DNA from 2 places in the Kosakonia sacchari SP1 genome. Region 2 is predicted to be linked to the other one. Evidence: predicted binding sites of a transcription regulator. Region 2 holds the regulator's gene; the other holds the start of a gene.
The links. The regulator sigma-54, encoded in region 2, starts transcription at its own class of promoters, with help from an activator protein. The targets are predictions, from matches to a motif close to GTTGGCACANNTTTCGCTNT.
Positions count from the first base shown of each region.

Region 1: a site for sigma-54 is predicted at 2,536-2,555, ahead of glnA (glutamate--ammonia ligase). Genes of this name have one in related genera too.

Region 1 is NZ_CP007215.2:4,830,988-4,835,417, forward strand. It holds gene tnpA (IS200/IS605 family transposase) at 1-272, opposite strand, end outside; gene typA (ribosome-dependent GTPase TypA) at 441-2,264, opposite strand; gene glnA (glutamate--ammonia ligase) at 2,645-4,054, shown strand; gene glnL (nitrogen regulation protein NR(II)) at 4,320-4,430, shown strand, end outside.
Region 2 is NZ_CP007215.2:512,165-516,594, forward strand. It holds gene rapZ (RNase adapter RapZ) at 1-521, opposite strand, end outside; gene ptsN (PTS IIA-like nitrogen regulatory protein PtsN) at 567-1,058, opposite strand; gene hpf (ribosome hibernation promoting factor) at 1,140-1,427, opposite strand; gene rpoN (RNA polymerase factor sigma-54) at 1,450-2,883, opposite strand; gene lptB (LPS export ABC transporter ATP-binding protein) at 2,932-3,657, opposite strand; gene lptA (lipopolysaccharide ABC transporter substrate-binding protein LptA) at 3,664-4,224, opposite strand; gene lptC (LPS export ABC transporter periplasmic protein LptC) at 4,193-4,430, opposite strand, start outside.

The sequences.
Region 1 (4,430 bases), 580 kb from region 2:
CTGAACAATCGAAGGGCTGTTTTACCCTTTAAGTGACCTATTACATGGGAAATTGAAAGCCGTGGTGGCACTTTTACCAGCAAATGAACATGATCTATCTGGACATTCAGCTCCACCACTTCTATCCCGAGCTGTTCACTTGAGATCCTTATCTGTTTATAGACCTCTTTGCCAACATTGTTCCTCAGGATGCGAAATCGGTACTTGGGTGTCCAAACGATATGATATTGACAACACCAGAGCACATGAGATGCTCTCTGGAATCTACTCATGGTTAAATCCTTATCAGTTATGGGGATAACGGATTCGGATTTTCCCATGAGTAGCATTATTGGCAGAGCCAACTTGTTGCTGACCACCTCCATAGGAGGTGGTGTTCATGCAAGGATAAAAAAAGCCGCTGAAAATCAGCGGCTTTTTCACAAGCAAATAAAGAGTGATTACTCTTCTTTCGCTCCGCGCATTGCACGTTTACGGTCGTTTTCCGTCAGGTGACGTTTACGAATACGGATAGAGAGCGGGGTCACTTCTACCAGTTCGTCGTCATCGATGAACTCCAGAGCTTGCTCCAGGGTCATCTTGATCGGCGGAACCAGAACCGTGGCTTCGTCTGTACCAGACGCACGCATGTTGGTCAGTTTCTTACCGGTCAGGCAGTTTACCGTCAGGTCGTTAGAACGGCTGTGAATACCGATGATCTGGCCTTCATACACTTCCGCGCCGTGACCGAGGAACAACTTACCGCGATCCTGCAGACCGAACAGGGCGAACGCAACCGCTTTACCCTGACCGTTGGAGATCAGCACGCCGTTGTTACGCTGGCCCACTTCGCCCGGACGAACATCGTCGTAATGGCTGAAGGTGGAATACAGCAGACCAGTACCGGAAGTCATGGTCATGAACTCAGAACGGAAGCCGATCAGACCACGGCTTGGGATCACGTAGTCGAGACGTACGCGGCCTTTGCCGTCCGGATTCATGTTTTTCAGATCGCCTTTACGCTCGCCCAGCGCCTGCATCACAGAACCCTGGTGCTGCTCTTCAACGTCCAGCGTGACGTTTTCGAACGGCTCTTGTTTGCGGCCATCGATTTCACGGAAGATAACTTTCGGACGGGAAACCGCCATTTCGAAACCTTCACGACGCATGTTCTCGATAAGCACGGACAAGTGCAGCTCACCACGGCCGGAAACGCGGAATGCGTCAGCGTCTTCGGTCTCTTCAACGCGCAGCGCAACGTTGTGCACCAGCTCTTTGTTCAGGCGGTCGAGGATCTGACGTGAAGTCACGTACTTACCTTCTTTACCACAGAACGGAGAGGTGTTGACGTTGAAGAACATAGTCACGGTCGGTTCATCAACAGACAGCGCCGGCAGCGCTTCGACGTTCTGCGGATCGCAGATGGTGTCGGAGATGTTCAGCTCGCCCAGACCGGTGATGGCAATGATATCGCCTGCTTCTGCGATTTCGCTATCAATACGCTCCAGCCCCAGGTGGGTCAGCACTTTGCCGACTTTACCGTTGCGGGTTTTGCCTTCGCTATCAATGATAGTGACTTGCTGGTTCGGTTTTACTTTACCGCGCTTGATACGACCGATGCCGATTACACCAACATAGTTGTTGTAGTCGAGCTGGGAGATCTGCATCTGGAACGTGCCGTCGAGATCGACGTTCGGTGCAGGGACATGGTCAACAATCGCCTGGTACAGCGGAGTCATGTCTTCAGCCATGTCTTCGTGGTCCATACCCGCGATACCGTTCAGCGCAGAAGCGTAAACGATCGGGAAGTCCAGCTGCTCGTCGGTCGCATCCAGGTTTACGAACAGGTCGAATACCTGATCGACAACCCAGTCCGGACGCGCGCCAGGACGGTCAACTTTGTTGATTACCACAATCGGTTTCAGGCCATGGGCAAATGCTTTTTTGGTCACGAAACGCGTTTGCGGCATAGGGCCGTCAAATGCGTCAACCACCAGCAGCACGGAATCGACCATGGACATCACACGCTCAACTTCACCACCGAAGTCGGCGTGCCCTGGGGTATCAACGATGTTGATACGGTAATCATTCCATTTGATAGCGGTGTTTTTAGCGAGGATGGTAATCCCACGCTCTTTCTCCAAATCGTTGGAGTCCATCACACGCTCTTGAGTTTCAGCACGTTCGTCGAACGTACCGGATTGCTGCAGCAGCTTGTCAACCAGGGTGGTTTTACCGTGGTCAACGTGAGCAATGATGGCGATGTTACGCAGATTTTCGATCACAACTTTGCCTCAGGCATTAGAAATAGCGCGTTATTGTACACGTATTAATCGAAGGACTAAACAGGATCACAAACATCCTCCGCAAACAAGTATTGCAGAGTTGCTTTGTGATCGCTTTCACGGAGCGTTAAAAGGGGCATTTAACGAAAATTGCACCAATATAGTGCCCAGTGTTCACATAAAGGCACTATATTGGTGCAACATAACCATCATGGTGCAGCCCTTTTGCACTATACCGAGCATGATAACGCCTTTTTAGGGGCATTTAAAAGTTGGCATAGATTTCGCTTTAACGATTGTACGATAACTACGCCAGCTTACGTAGTAATTAGAAGACCTCGTTACCACGACGACAATGACAAATCCGGGAGAGTTTAAGTATGTCCGCTGAACACGTTTTGACGATGCTGAATGAGCACGAAGTGAAGTTTGTCGATCTGCGCTTCACCGATACCAAAGGTAAAGAACAGCACGTCACTATCCCAGCCCATCAGGTAAACGCCGACTTCTTTGAAGAAGGTAAAATGTTTGATGGTTCTTCGATTGGTGGCTGGAAAGGCATCAACGAATCAGACATGGTGCTGATGCCGGACGCGACTACCGCTGTCATTGACCCGTTCTACGAAGAGTCTACGCTGATCATTCGTTGCGATATCCTCGAACCAGGCACCATGCAGGGCTACGACCGTGACCCGCGCTCCATCGCTAAACGCGCTGAAGAATACCTGCGCTCCACCGGTCTGGCAGACACCGTTCTGTTTGGGCCAGAGCCGGAATTCTTCCTGTTCGACGACGTGCGCTTCGGCAGCTCCATTTCCGGTTCCAGCGTCGCTATCGACGATATCGAAGGCGCATGGAACACCTCCACCAAATACGAAGGTGGTAACAAAGGTCACCGTCCGGCTGTGAAAGGCGGTTACTTCCCGGTCCCGCCGGTCGATTCATCACAGGATCTGCGTTCCACCATGTGTCTGGTGATGGAAGAGATGGGCCTGGTTGTTGAAGCTCACCACCACGAAGTGGCAACGGCTGGTCAGAACGAAGTGGCTACCCGCTTCAACACCATGACCAAAAAAGCCGACGAAATTCAGATTTACAAATATGTGGTGCACAACGTTGCTCACCGCTTTGGTAAAACCGCGACCTTTATGCCGAAACCGATGTTCGGTGATAACGGTTCCGGTATGCACTGCCACATGTCCCTGTCCAAGAACGGCACTAACCTGTTCTCTGGCGACAAATACGCTGGCCTGTCTGAAATGGCGCTGTACTACATTGGCGGCGTAATCAAACACGCAAAAGCGATCAATGCCCTGTCTAACCCGACCACCAACTCTTACAAGCGTCTGGTCCCGGGCTATGAAGCGCCGGTAATGCTGGCTTACTCTGCGCGTAACCGTTCTGCGTCTATCCGTATTCCGGTTGTCGCTTCTCCGAAAGCGCGTCGTATCGAAGTGCGCTTCCCGGACCCAGCTGCTAACCCGTATCTGTGCTTCGCAGCGCTGCTGATGGCTGGTCTGGATGGCATTAAAAACAAAATCCACCCGGGCGAAGCGATGGACAAAAACCTGTATGACCTGCCGGCTGAAGAAGCGAAAGAGATCCCGCAGGTTGCAGGCTCTCTGGAAGAAGCGCTCAACGCGCTGGATGCTGACCGCGAGTTCCTGACTGCTGGTGGCGTATTCACCGACGACGCTATCGATGCTTACATCGCGCTGCGTATCGAAGAGAACGACCGTGTTCGCATGACGCCGCACCCGGTAGAGTTCGAATTGTACTACAGCGTTTAAGAATTAAGACTCGGCAGAAGTCTTGTCGCAGCAAGGCGGCAACCGAATATGTCCCGAATCACTGAGTTCGCTAACTGATTCGGGCGAATGAGGTAGCCAATGCAGCTATGGTAAGAAAGATGCCAGAGGATTTTTAGTTGCCGTGGAACTTTTAGCCCATCCCTGGATGGGCTTTTTTCTCCACCAACAATCTGATCTAACGCGCTTTTTACCAATAAAACGCTATACTGCACTAAATTAGTGCACACCTCCGGGAGACTGCTAAATGGCAAGCGGCGTGCTGCCCGATGCTGGGCAGATCCTCAATTCTTTGATCAACAGCATCTTGCTGGTTGATGACGACCTGGCGGTACATTACGCCAACCCTGCGGCACAG
Region 2 (4,430 bases):
GGAATGCCGTGCTTGAAACCGAAGGATTCGAAAACCATGGTCAGTTCGCGTTCGCGCTTACCTAACAGGCGCGTACGCAGCATTTCTGCCAGCTCATGCACCGACATTTCCGAGGTATCGACAATCAGATCTGCGCGTGAACGCAGCGGTTCCAGCAAGTTGCTCTCTTCGTCAATCGCGCTTTCAAGCGACAGATTTTTGCTGGAAAGCGGATGCAGGCGGCGTGTATCGCTGTAACGACGGATCAGCGTGTTGCGATCGGCATCGAGAAACAATAACTGCGGTGAAAAGGCGTCCGGCAGATTGCTCATCGCCTGTTCAAAAATTTCCGGCGACTCCGGCATATTTCGCACATCGATACTGACGGCTGCGGAAGTCTGACGCTCGGCAAGCGTCTGCGCCAGCTCCGGCAGCAGCACAACAGGCAGGTTGTCGACGCAATAAAAACCCATATCTTCAAGGGCGCGCAGAGCGACGGATTTCCCTGAACCCGAACGACCACTGACGATCATCAGGACCATGAACCATTTCTCCTCAGTACGACTGATAAAAAGGTTTCCTTCCCGTTACGCATCGTCGCTTTCACCTTCCGTCTGCGTGATGATTTGATATAGCTCTTCATCACTTTGCGCGCTGCGCAGGCGCCGGCAGATGGTTTTGTCCGCCAGCCTTTTTGCGACCAGCGAGAGCGTATGCAGATGCGTTTTGGTTTGATCCGCTGGCACCAATAGGGCAAACAGCAGATCGACAGGCTGATTATCGATAGCGTCGAAGGCAATGGGCGTTTCGAGTTGCACAAAAACGCCAACGGCGCGAAGCGTGTCTTCTTCAAGCTTACCGTGAGGAATGGCGATACCGTTTCCAATGCCGGTGCTGCCCATTTTCTCGCGCGTAAGAATCGCTTCAAAGACGACTTGTGGCGGTAAGCCTAACTGTTTTGCCGCCAGTTCACTGATGATTTCCAGAGCACGTTTTTTACTCTGGCAGTGAACGCCGCTACGGGTACATTCCTGGTTAAGGACATTGCTCAATTGAAGAGCGGAATCGTTATTCATCATAATTTCACCTGAGCGACGCCAGAGCCAGTCACCCTACCGGGTTACGGTAGGGTGCAACGCGCCAGACGGACGCTCGGACAATTAGTGTTGTTTCAGTTTATCTTTATGCTTCGTGAGCTGCCGCGCCAGTTTATCGATCAAACCGTCGATAGCAGCATACATATCCTGCCCTTCCGCACTGGCATGCAACTCGCCGCCATTGACATGGAGCGTCGCATCCGAGGTGTGAGTCACTTTCTCCACTTTCAACACAATATAGACCTGATTAATCCTTTCGAAATACTGTTCGAGCTTGGCGAATTTCGTGGTCACAAATTCACGCAGAGCATCAGTGATCTCGACGTTTTGTCCTGTGATGTTAAGCTGCATAGTGTCTTCCTTATCGGTTGGGTCAAACCAGCTGTTTACGCTGATTCGACGGCGGAATGGATAAAGATTCTCGATACTTCGCAACGGTACGCCGCGCCACCATAATTCCTTGATCGGAAAGCAGGGTCGTCAGCTTACTGTCGCTCAGCGGTTTTGCAGGGTTTTCTGCGGCGATCAATTTCTTCACCAGCGCGCGAATAGCGGTAGAGGAGGCTTCGCCACCACCTTCGGTATTGACATGGCTGGAGAAGAAATACTTCAGCTCGAAAATGCCGCGAGGACTGTGCAGGTACTTCTGGGTCGTTACACGAGAAATCGTCGACTCGTGCATCTCGACGGCCTGGGCTATATCGGCCAGCACCATCGGTTTCATAAATTCTTCGCCTTGTTCAAAGAAGGCTTGCTGCTGCTCAACAATGCAGCGACTAACGCGCAACAGCGTGTCGTTGCGGCTCTCCAGGCTTTTGATCAACCACTTCGCTTCCTGCAAGTTACTGCGGATGAACTGGTTGTCGGCATCGTTACGTGCGCCGCCGCCCATCGAGGCATAATGCTGGTTGATTTGCAGACGTGGAATGCTGTCGGAGTTCAGTTCCACCGTCCAGCGACCATTATGTTTGCGTACCAGAACATCCGGAATCACATATTCCGGTTCGCTGGTCTGGATCGACTGGCCCGGGCGCGGATCCAGAGACTGGATCAGATTCACCGCCTCTTTCAGCACCTCTTCTTTCAGGCGCGTCACGCGCATCAGGGTGCGGAAATCGTGATTGGCGAGCAGATCCAAGTGATCGCTAATGATAAGCCGGGCCTCTTCACACCACGGTGTCTCTTTGGCGAACTGCGAGAGCTGGATCAGCAGGCAGTCACGCAGATCCCGCGCGGCAACGCCAACGGGATCGAAGCGCTGAATACGTTTAAGTACCGCCTCAACCTCATCAAGCCCCACGTCATCATTGCCCATGCTCTCCAGCACTTCTTCCAGCGAAACGGTGAGATAGCCTGTTTCGTCAACGGCATCGACAATAGACGTTGCGATAGCACGATCGGTGTCAGAGAAGGGCGTCAGCCCTACCTGCCACATTAGATAATCTTGCAATGACTGCGTGGTTTCGCCCTGATAGATAGGCAATTCGTCATCGATGTAATCGTGGCTGCTACCGGAAGGAGTACCTGCGGTGTAAATTTCATCCCAGCTGGCATCCAACGGCAACTCATCCGGCATCTCTTTTTGTTCGAGAGCGTCGACGGTATCCAGGCCGTCATTTTCCTGAACCTGCTGGCTATCGACTTCCTCATGAAGATCAGTTTGTTCCAGCAATGGATTACTCTCCAGCGCTTGCTGAAGTTCCTGCTGAAGTTCCAACGTGGACAACTGCAGCAGACGGATAGCCTGTTGCAGTTGTGGCGTCATGGCTAGCTGTTGGCTGAGCCTTAGTTGCAAACCTTGCTTCATATTCAGAGCAGCACTCTCCGACAAAAAACGTCAATAAACCCTACCCTATCAGAGTCTGAAGTCTTCCCCAAGATACACGCGCTTAACGTGTTCGTCTTCAAGGATTTGCTGCGGTGTTCCATGCGCAATGAGATGCCCCTGGCTGACGATATAAGCACGCTCACACACTGCCAGCGTTTCACGAACGTTATGGTCAGTAATCAGCACGCCCAGACCGCTGTCACGCAGGTGCTCAATGATACGTTTGATATCGATAACGGAAATCGGATCAACGCCGGCAAAGGGTTCATCCAGCAGGATAAATTTCGGATTCGCCGCCAGCGCGCGGGCAATTTCCACACGGCGACGTTCGCCACCGGAGAGCGATTGGCCCATATTGTCGCGCAGATGTTCAATGTGGAACTCTTCCATCAGCTCATTGGCGCGATCTTCGCGTTGCTCTGAGGTCAGGTCATCGCGGATTTGCAGAACGGCCATCAGGTTATCGTAGACGCTCAGGCGGCGAAAAATCGAGGCTTCCTGCGGAAGATAACCAATACCGCGGCGCGCACGTGCATGCAGCGGCAGCAAGCTGATGTCTTCATCATCAATAATGATGTTACCCGCGTCACGCGACACAATACCTACCACCATATAAAAAGTGGTGGTTTTCCCTGCGCCGTTAGGGCCGAGCAGCCCGACGATTTCGCCAGAGTTGACGGTCAGACTGACATCCTCAACTACGCGGCGGCCTTTATAAGCCTTGGCGAGATTCTTTGCAGTTAATGTTGCCATAACGAATTAATTACTCTTTTTTTGCGCCGGGGCCGGGGTTTGTTTATTGCTCTTATCCTGCAACTGCGACGGAACCAGAACGGTGGTCACGCGTTTGCCTTTGTCGCTGAACGCCTGCATTTTCTGCTCTTTCACCAGATAAGTGATTTTGTCACCGGTGATATTACTATCCAGCTGTTCCAGATAGGCGTTACCAGTCAGCACAACGAAATCTTTTTCCAGTTCGTAATGCATCTGCGAGGAGTGGCCCTTAACGGGTTTGCCATTGTCCTGCATTTGGTAAAACGTCGCCGGGTTGCCGTAACCGTCAATGATCTCTTTACCTTGCTGACCACCCGGACGGGTAACGACGACTTTGTCGGCATTAATTTTAATTGTTCCCTGGGTTACCACGACGTTGCCGGTGAAGGTCACGACATTACCCTGCATATCCAGCGACTGCTGATCGGAGTCGATATGGATAGGCTGATCGGTATCCCCGGTCACGGCGAGCGCCGGAAGCGCGGCGGCCAAAAGCGTGGTGGCCAATACAAGATTAAGGCTGCGTTTGTTTGTTTTGAATTTCATAGGAGCTTCTAACCTTTTCAATCAGCTCGGCGTTTTTGCTGCGTAAGTTGCCGCGCATTTTCAGGCCGGTGGAATTAAATGTTGTACCGTACAACGTGACCTGATCATTCGAGGTAACATCCTGCGTTACCAGGTTAATCTGGGCGTTATCCGTAGTGATTTTTCGCAGCTGGGCGTCCGCCGTCAGCGCATTGACTTCAACATGT